3 regions of the Agarivorans sp. QJM3NY_33 genome follow, and region 2 is predicted to be linked to each of the others. Evidence: predicted binding sites of a transcription regulator. Region 2 holds the regulator's gene; each other region holds the start of a gene.
The links. Region 2 encodes MetJ, which represses methionine synthesis genes. Its sites were predicted from a motif close to TAGACGTCTAGACGTCTA; they were not measured.
Positions count from the first base shown of each region.

Region 1: a site for MetJ is predicted at 1,987-2,004, ahead of metE (5-methyltetrahydropteroyltriglutamate--homocysteine S-methyltransferase). Genes of this name have one in related genera too.
Region 3: a site for MetJ is predicted at 1,575-1,592, ahead of metF (methylenetetrahydrofolate reductase). Genes of this name have one in related genera too.

Region 1 covers NZ_CP194039.2:933,206-936,487, forward strand. Annotated here, with positions in the region: gene ACRRSY_RS04185 (GGDEF domain-containing protein) at 1-705, opposite strand, end outside; gene ACRRSY_RS04190 (LysR substrate-binding domain-containing protein) at 799-1,734, opposite strand; gene metE (5-methyltetrahydropteroyltriglutamate--homocysteine S-methyltransferase) at 2,018-3,282, shown strand, end outside.
Region 2 covers NZ_CP194039.2:4,469,091-4,472,372, reverse strand. Annotated here, with positions in the region: gene ACRRSY_RS20175 (ISAs1 family transposase) at 1-834, shown strand, start outside; gene ACRRSY_RS20170 (PEP-CTERM sorting domain-containing protein) at 847-1,212, shown strand; gene metJ (met regulon transcriptional regulator MetJ) at 1,317-1,616, opposite strand; gene metB (cystathionine gamma-synthase) at 1,770-2,936, shown strand; gene metL (bifunctional aspartate kinase/homoserine dehydrogenase II) at 2,957-3,282, shown strand, end outside.
Region 3 covers NZ_CP194039.2:519,990-523,271, forward strand. Annotated here, with positions in the region: gene ACRRSY_RS02280 (Tex family protein) at 1-722, opposite strand, end outside; gene greB (transcription elongation factor GreB) at 976-1,473, shown strand; gene metF (methylenetetrahydrofolate reductase) at 1,608-2,513, shown strand; gene ACRRSY_RS02295 (hypothetical protein) at 2,666-3,282, opposite strand, start outside.

The DNA of each region.
Region 1 (3,282 bases), 1.5 Mb from region 2:
ATAAGTGGCAAACCAAACCAAAACTTTATCCCCAACATTATGGCCATGTTGATCATTCACTTGTTTAAAGAAATCGATATCTAACATGATGATACTACTGACAACATTGTTATGTTTGTAGTGTTGTTTTGCGACTAGTAGTTCCTCGTATAGGGCGCGGCGGTTATAGCAGCGAGTCAGGGTATCCTTAAAGGCGAGTTCTTTTAATTCGGTGTTTTGTTTCATTAGTAACCGAGCTAAACCCCAAGCAAAAAAATGTGACACGATTACGCTAAGGCTAAAGCGCTGGGCGATATGGCTGCCCAAGTGCTGAAAGCTTAATCCAATAGCTGCGAGACTGAGCGCCATAACGAGACGCTCGGCCAGTTTTAAGGGCAGGCGAACAAAGCAAGCTAGAATTAATGGCGGAACAAAAAACTCACCATGCATTTCGGGAAGAATTAAGGCCAGCAGTACTGGTGGAATCGCTAATAATAGAAACCAGAAATCGGCGACTTTATAATCTTGAGAGTTGGGCCGAGTGAGCATTAAGTAAACCGATGCCAGCAGAGTAGACATGCAAGGGAGAATGATGATCCCAAACAAAAAGTTATTATAGAAAATATGATGGACAGAAAAATACACGCAGGGAAACAGCCCTGCCACGTGCATCATTAGACTTATTTTCTTTTCTGGAAAATTCGCGGGAGCCCATTGAGATAACATCAGGTTAACGGTCCCTTCTTGGTTGTTGGTTAATCCTTACTGAATAACCATACTACCTTCTAACTGTAAACTTAACTTGTCACTTTAGTCAAATTATTGATTATATTTTTTTGACATTACCCTCACCGTTCTGATACTCGGTAATAATTTGCAGGTTTGCTGTTGTAATAATTGTAAAAATGCTTGTAAGGCTGGGGCGTTTCTCAGGCTTAATGGGTAAGCTGCGTACATTGGTCGCCATAAGGCTTGCTGCAATGGCAGGGCACATATTAACCGTTGTTTTACATAGTGATCAACGGCCCAATAAGGCATCGCGGCAATGCCCATGTCAGCGGCTACCATTTGCACTAACATCGCTGGATTATCGGCGTGTTTACGGTGTTTCATCTGAAGATTCTCGGGCGTTAAAACGAAGTTGTATATGTCTAAACGTTGCGGATTTACTGGGTAACTGATTAGTGTATGTGGACAGAGATCAGCGGCGCTAAGCTCAGTTTTACTGCTGAGTGGATGAGTTAATGGGCAAATGATGACCATTTCATATTCGAATAGAGGTTGGTAGTGGATGTCCTCCTGCGGTGAAACTTGAGAGGTCAGCAATAAATCAGTTTCGCCTTGCTGTAATAGCGGCAACCCATCGTAGTTTAGGTCTTGGCAAAGGTTACTTACAACCTCTGGCCAAGCTTGTTTAAATTGTTGCAGGCTTGGTAATAACCATTGGAAACAAGCATGGCAATCAACGCTGATGTTGAGCCTGCTTGAATGCTGGTTGCCGCTAATTAATGTTTGTTCTAGCTGGCCTATAAGGGGCAAAACCTGTTCGGCGAGCGCCAGCACTTGCTTGCCGGGTTCGGTTAATTGTATCGCTTGTCTTTTCCTAAGTAGTAAGTGGACGCCAAGCTTTTGTTCCAAACCCTTGAGTTGATGAGAGAGAGCCGATTCACTAACAAATAGTTTGGCTGCGGCGCTTTTCATCGAAGGGCTGCTGGCAAGGGCTTGTAGGCTACGTAAGTGTTTAATTTCTAACATAAGTTCAACAGAGTACCAGTGCTATTAGCGATTAAGTCGCAAGCTTAGGAGCTTGGACTTTGCTTGTATAGTTAGCGGCGATTTTAGTTTCCTTAAATTGAATTAAATTCATTTTAAATGCTCTTGATGTTAAATCATGGCTGTATACGTAGTCCTAACTTCCATTTTATGCTTTCTAAATTGAATTTAATTCATTTTTGTTTGAATACTTTGCAATTGTAATTGGCGGCTTCGCTTGCCAGTATGGAGCTGTATACATCTAGACGGCTAAAAGGATTGGTTTATGACTATCACACATATTTTGGGTTACCCCCGTATTGGTAAACAGCGTCAGTTGAAGTTTGCCTTAGAGGCATATTGGCGGGGGGAATCTTCGCAACAGCAGTTACTGGAAGTGGGGCGGCAGATCCGCCAACAAAATTGGCAAGCTCAGCGAGACAGTGGTCAAGCTTGGGTGACCGTTGGTGATTTTGCTTGGTATGACCAAGTGTTGAATACTTCCTTATTATTAGGGAATCTACCACAGCGCCATCGCTCTGCTGAACTAAATTTAGACACGATGTTTGCTATTGCCCGTGGTCAACAAGGTTGCGGGTGCAACCATGCAGCATCGGACATGAGTAAGTGGTTTAATACCAATTATCACTATATTGTGCCGGAGTTTTCTGCCAATAGTGAGTTTAGTTTGCAATGGTCACAATTATTTGACGAAATTAAAGAAGCCTTGGCTTTAGGTCATAAAGTGAAACCTGTGTTACTAGGGCCGGTGTCCTATCTATATTTGGGGCGCAATGATGTAGCCTGCAGTGAGCCATTCGAGCGGGTCACTTTGCTACCGAAATTAATCCAGGTCTATCAGCAGATCTTGCAAGGTATCGCCGCGCTGGGGGTTGAATGGGTGCAGCTAGACGAGCCTATCTTAGGTTTAGAATTAGAAGCGCAGTGGCAAGATGCTTTATTGCAGGCCTACAACAGCCGTTTAAGTCCCTGTAACTTATTATTAACTAGTTATTTTGACGATATCTTAAGTAATACAGGGCTGATTAAGCAGCTGGCGGTAGATGGTTTACATCTCGACTTAAGTGCTAGCGCTGAACAGCTTGAACCAATATTGAGTGATTTTCCCGAGAACTGGGTATTGTCGGCTGGCGTGATCAATGGTCGTAATGTATGGCGAGCCAACTTACCCGTCTTAGCTGAGCGCTTGGCAGCGGCCAAGCAACAATTGGGGGAGCGTTTATGGTTGGCCAGCTCCTGTTCGCTGTTGCATAGTCCGATTGATTTGAATGCTGAAACCGAGTTAGCCGAAGCAAAGCCTCGCTTGGCCTTTGCCGAGCAAAAGTTAGAGGAATTGCAATGCTTGGCTGCCGTGATTGATGGGGATGCAGCGGCTCAGCTTAAAGCTCAGCAATATAGCGCTGCGGTGCAGGCGCAAAGCCTTGCAACTGAGGGAGAACTACAACAGCAAATTCAGCAATTCTCCTTGTTACAGCGAGAGCGTGGGCAAAGCTTTGCCCAGCGCCAAGTTATTCAGCAGCAAAGTTTAGC
Region 2 (3,282 bases):
TGGATTAACGAGCAGCGAACGAGTCAAAACAGAGCCATCATCGCATTTGACGGAAAAGTACTGCGTGGCTCGTACCGAAATAACAAGAAAACAGCATTACAATTGGTTACAGCCTATGATACTGAACGTGGTCTCGTTCTGAGTCAGAAACCGACAGCGAACAAGAACGGCGAGATTAGCGTTGTGCGCCAAATGCTTGATGTTATTAACGTAAAAGGCAGTGTTGTCACCGTTGATGCTCTACATTGTCAGCGCGATACACTAGAGAAAATCGCAGAAAAGAAGGCTCATGTTGTCGTTCAAGTAAAAAACAACCAACCAAAGTTGAGAGCGGCTGTTGTTGAGCAGTTTCAAGCCGTCTTTGATGCTGGTAAAGAGAAGGTCGTCACTGAAATTAAAGAAAAACACCATGGTCGTAGCGAAGAGCGATACGTCTTTCAACTAAAGGCCAAGTTGCCCGAAGAGTTAGCAAAGAAATGGCCAACGGTAAGAAGCATCATAGCAGTGGAACGCCACCGCGTGATAAATGGGAAAGGCACTGTAGATACCTCGTATTACATAAGCTCAATGTCACCGAATCACAAATTGTTAGGCCACTATATTCGTCAGCATTGGCGAATTGAAAACAGCCAGCATTACGTATTAGATGTTGTTTTTAAAGAGGATAACTCTCGCATTACTTTAGACGGAGCGGTGGAAAACATAGCTCTATTTAGACGTTTTGTGATGAACATGCTCAAACAATGCGATTGTGGAGCGCCAAGTCACAAAGTGAAGTTGAAGAAAGCGGGATGGAGCGACGATTATCGGGCACGAGTCTTCTTTGGGTTATAAATCCATCAAAGTATGCTCCCGCCCTGTGGAGGTACCGGGGTTTACTGGCACGAATTCGTAAATGGTGGCAATTCACCAGTTTTAAAGCATTCTGGTGCATTATTCCCATCTAAAAGTGATATTCATTTAAAAATCGATGTGTTCGGAGATACCTACTCAGCATTTGTGAATGGTACTTTGGTCACTACCTTAACCAGCAGTTTGTACAGCCAAGGACAAGTTGGCTTGTTTAATAACAGACTCGGTCAAAGTTTCGATAACATTAGTGTTTCATCTGTTCCAGAGCCATCCACGATATTTCTTGCGGCATTTGGTATTGCTGGCTTATGTATGTTTAGACGAAATAAAAAGTCATATAAAGTACAAGCAAGAGCTTAACTCTCTGCCGTGGGCGGTTGTTCCTGCAAGATAAGTGAGCTTATTCAAAAGTGTTTGTCTAGTATTTAACAAAAAAGCCGCTCAATGAGCGGCTTTGCAAAATCTTAATCTTCTTTATCCAATTCAGCTTCGGTGGCTTTTTCTAAGGCCGGGTCGGGTCTATCTTTTTGTAGATCGGCATCATCGGGCAGGGGTTGCCCAGTGTAAGCGTGTAAAAATGCTTCGCAGAGCAACTCGCTGTTGGTGGCGTGTCGTAGATTGTTAATTTGTCTACGGGTACGCTCATCGGTCAGTATTTTCAATACTTTTAAAGGTATTGATACCGTTATTTTTTTTACTTGTTCGCTTTTTTTTCCGTGTTCAGCATAAGGGCTGATCCACTCACCATTCCAATCTGTCGACATACTTGAATACACACCAAACCAAAGAAACCCTATTGTAACGGGGGAAAAGCCACTTAGCAATCCAAGAGCAAAGACATTTAGACGTCTAGAAGTGTTGACGTCTTTACGGGGAGTGGTAAAGTGGCAGCATAATTAAAGGGAGTCAGTGAACACATGTCATTAAAAGATCTTCACGCCGCCACCATTGCGGTTCGCAGTGGTATTGAGAGTGATAGCCAACACGGAGCGGTGGTTCCGCCAATTTATTTGTCGAGTAATTATAGTTTCGCCGATTTTAAGCAAAAGCGGCAGTTTGACTACAGTCGCTCTGGTAATCCAACCCGTCAAATATTAGCCGATGCGATTGCCAACCTAGAGCATGGTGCAGGGGCGGTGATCACCAATACCGGCATGTCGGCCGTTCATTTAGTGACCGCTTTGTTAGCGCCTGGCGATTTGTTGATCGCACCGCACGATTGTTATGGCGGAAGTTATCGCCTGTTTGACAGTTTGGCGAAGAAGCAGGCCTTTGAAGTCGAGTTTATCGATCAAAATGATAGCGAGAGCTTGCAAACCGCCCTCGCCAAGCAACCAAAGTTAATTTGGTTAGAAACTCCCAGCAACCCGTTATTGCGGATTGTGGATATTCAAAAAATAGCTCAACAAGCGCATGCTGTGGAGGCTTTGGTAGTTGTGGATAATACGTTTTTGTCGCCTGTATTACAGAATCCAATTTTACTGGGGGCCGATATTGTGGTGCATTCGGCGACTAAGTATATTAATGGTCACTCTGATGTGGTGGCGGGTATGGTTGTGGCAAAAACTGAGTTATTGGCAGAAAGCTTGAGCTGGTGGGCGAATTGTCTAGGTTTAACAGGCTCAGCCTTTGATTCCTATTTAACTCTGCGGGGCTTAAGAACTCTGAAAGCACGGATGAATGTTCACCAACACAATGCTCAAACTATTGTTCAATGCCTGCAGCAGCAGCCTTTGGTGTCTGCGATTTATTATCCCGGCTTAGCAGAGCACCCCGGTCATGCGTTAGCCCAACAACAACAATCTGGCTTTGGTGCTATGTTAAGCTTTGAAGTTGCGTTAGATGAAACTCAAATGGTGAAATTTTTGAAAGGCTTACAGTTGTTTTCTTTGGCTGAGTCTTTGGGCGGAGTAGAGAGTTTAATCGCTCATCCTGCAACTATGACCCACGCGGCAATGTCGTCTGAGGCATTGGCCGAAGCGGGAATATCGGCGCAATTGTTACGGGTATCGGTTGGTTTAGAAGAAGCTGAAGATTTAGTGAATGATTTACAGCAGGCATTTGCCAATCTTTCGGTTGGCTAAAAGGTGTACAGGAGAACTTCATGTCGGTAGTTAATAGACATGTCCATAAATTTGGTGGCAGTAGCCTCGCTGACGCCAGCTGTTTCAAACGAGTGGCGGGTATTGTTGCGCAGCATTCGCAAGCGCAAGATCTCATTGTGGTATCGGCTGCGGGTAAAACCACCAATCGTTTGTTGAATATCATTGATTTGGCGAAACAAGCCGATAATGCCGCTGCGGAAGCCTTAGCTGCTTTGATTCAGTTTCAGGCGCAGCTAGTTAAAGATTTATTGAGTGAATCGAGGGCGCAAGTGATCGAGCGAGAGCTTGTCGCAGAGCATCGACAAATTGCTCATTTGCTAGAGGC
Region 3 (3,282 bases), 1.1 Mb from region 2:
TGAGCTATAACCAGATTAAGCATCAAGATGCCTTCGTTGCGGCCGCGTAAAATCGCTAAGGCGCGGTGGGAAGGAACTTTACTGAGCGCTTCTTGGTAATCGAAGTAGTCTTGGAATTTTTGGCCTGTTTGCTGCTGTCCTTCAATGACCGTTGTACTCACTAAGCCTTGTGCTTGTAATAATTGGCGGAGTGATGCAAGCAGTGGTGCTTGAACGGCAAAACGTTCCATGAGAATAAACTTGGCACCATCGAGGACGGTTTTACTGTCGTGGAAGCCTGCTTGTGGATTGAAGTAGGCCGTGGCAAGTTGCTCGGGGGCGGTATCGGGTTGAGCTAATAGTTGCTCTGCCAGTGGCTCTAAACCCGCTTCAATGGCAATTTGTCCTTTGGTTCGGCGCTTTGGCTTGTAAGGCAGATAAAGATCTTCGAGCTCAGTTTTGGTGTTGGCTCTCATAATTAGCTGTTCGAGTTGCGGGGTCAGTTTTTCTTGTTCATGAATCGATTTTAGAATGCTGCTGCGTCGTTGTTGCAAGTCGCGCAGGTAAGTTAAACGCTGTTCCAATAATCGCAGTTGACCATCGTCTAAACCTCCGGTGGCTTCTTTTCGGTAGCGGGCAATGAAAGGAACGGTGGAGCCTTCGTCTAGTAATTGAATCGCAGCACTGACCTGCGCTGGCTTCGCCTGAATATCGGCGGCAATTTGTTGTTCTAGTGTTGACATATGCTTGCTTACATTGAGAGAGCCGCAAGGCGGCAGATAATGGCCACTATCATATGGCGTTCTGTTTTTGCTTCAAGTATAAATTGGTCTCGGCTAGTAATTGGCATAAGCTCTGCTCGCAAGGTCGAACCGCCTAGCAAGTTCGGTGCTTGATTTATAGGGCGCGCATTCGATCGGCTTTCAGTCTAAATCAATAACCAACAGCTATAAATTTAATCACCAAAGACAAACTGCGCTTAGAGGCCTGGATGTTATGAAAAGTAATTTAATAACTCGTGCCGGTTGGCATAAACTCGACCAAGAGTTGAAATACTTGTGGAAGATAAAACGTCCGGAGGTGACTCAAGCCGTCTCTGAGGCCGCCGCCTTGGGTGACCGCTCGGAGAATGCTGAATATAAAGAAGGGAAGCGAGAGTTACGCCGTATCGACTCTCGTTTGCGTTTCCTAAATAAACGTTTAGATGTACTGCAAATTATTGATCATTCTCCGCAACAAAACGGCAAGGTCTATTTTGGGGCTTGGGTCGCCTTAGAAAATGAGGATGGGGATAAGGTACGTTATCGAATTGTTGGCACTGACGAGATTGATCCAAAGCTGGGTTATATCACCATCGATTCACCGATGGCGCGTGCTTTAATTGGCAAACAAGTGGATGACGATGTATTTGTGAATACTCCTGCAGGCATCAAGGAATGGTGGGTGACGGCGATTCAATATCAAGCATTTGAAGAGTACGAGGATGGATCTTGAGCACTGAGCCTAATTTGCTGATGTTGAATTATTTTCATTTAAAGCAAGTAATAACATGAGCTGATTGACTATATAGAAACTTTTCTTCATATTTAGCGGTATAGACGTCTAAATGTCTTTTATGGAGAAGGTTAATGGGATTTCATCACGCACAACAAATTGAATCACTCAATCAAAGCTTAAGCGAACTTAATCGTGATATTAACGTGTCTTTTGAGTTTTTCCCGCCAACCACCGAAACCATGGAGCAAACGCTTTGGGCTTCTATCGAGCGTTTGCACACTCTAAAACCGAAGTTTGTCTCGGTCACTTATGGCGCGAATTCAGGGACTCGTGATCGCACCCATAAGGTGATTAAGGCGATTAAAGACAGAACTGGTTTAGCTGCCGCGCCTCATCTTACCTGTGTTGATTCTACCCCTGAAGAATTACGGCAAATTGCTCGCGATTATTGGCAAAGTGGGATCCGGGATATTGTTGCGCTGCGCGGTGATTTACCGGTCGGAGCGGCCAAACCCGAGATGTATGCGAGTGACCTGGTCAGTTTATTGAGGGAAGAGGCTGAGTTTGATATTTCGGTAGCGGCTTATCCTGAAATGCATCCTGAGGCAAAGAGTGCGCAGGCAGACTTGTTAGCTTTAAAGCGAAAAATGGATGCGGGTGCTAATCGGGCTATTACGCAATTTTTCTTTGATGTTGAAAGTTATTTGCGCTTTCGTGACCGTTGTGCAGCGATAGGTATTGAGGGCGAAATTGTCCCGGGAATTTTACCTGTCTCTAATTATAATACTTTGAAGAAGTTTGCTTCTTTTGCCAACGTGAAGGTGCCACAGTGGTTACATAAACAGTTTGCAGGTTTAGAGCATGATCAGATGACTCGTAATCTGGTGGGGGCGAGCGTGGCTATCGAAATGGTGAAAGTCTTGTCGCGTGAAGGGGTCAAGGATTTCCACTTTTATACCCTCAATCGCTCCGAACTTTCTTATGCGATTTGTCATACTTTGGGGGTCAGGCCCGAGCTTCAGACGGTGGCTTGTTAGTCTAGCGGCTACCAACAGCAGTCCCCAGCGGCGCGAGCAGACTACTTGAGCTTGACCAAACTTTCCGTATGGGTGGTTGTTAAATGGGCTGAGGGGCATGGAGAATCATCAGACCTTTATCATCCCGCTCGGAGAAATAATGCTGACTGTATTTATAATAGGGTGCTCATCGCCACGCTGAGTAACCACATCACCAATGCATAGTACCAATTATTTTGCAAAATTCGCCGGCTCGAACAATGATAACGGCCGGTCATGGTGAGGCCCACTCCCGATAGAGGGCTGCTACCAGTTGAAATGGCCCAAGAGCTTAGGAACAAAAAACCCAGTTGGCTGGGGCTTGGCTCCAACGGCAGTAATAAGGGACTGGCCAGCGAAATGCTAATCACCGGATGAATACCGAGGATGCCAGCAATAATCATCAGCGCCAATACTGTCGCAAATACGGGGGTTGTAAAGCTAAAATTTGCGAGGTTGATTGTGTCTGGATAGGCTAACAGGATCCCTTTGATGCCTGCCGAAAATACCCCTGCAGCAAGAAACAGCAGAAACTGACCGCCGACATTGGGCAGTTTGTGATTAATGAACTGACGAACGCTAGTGCGCGATGTACCTTGATTAAAGGCGAGTGCTGCTAAAGGAGCAAGACAGGTGATGATTAAAATAATGCTTAAGTCTGGTAAACCAAAGTGCAAGCCAATTACCAATAGCGCTAAGCAGAGCGGGATCATTAAGCTATCCGGTTTGATTGGGTAGCCTTCGAAGTTAT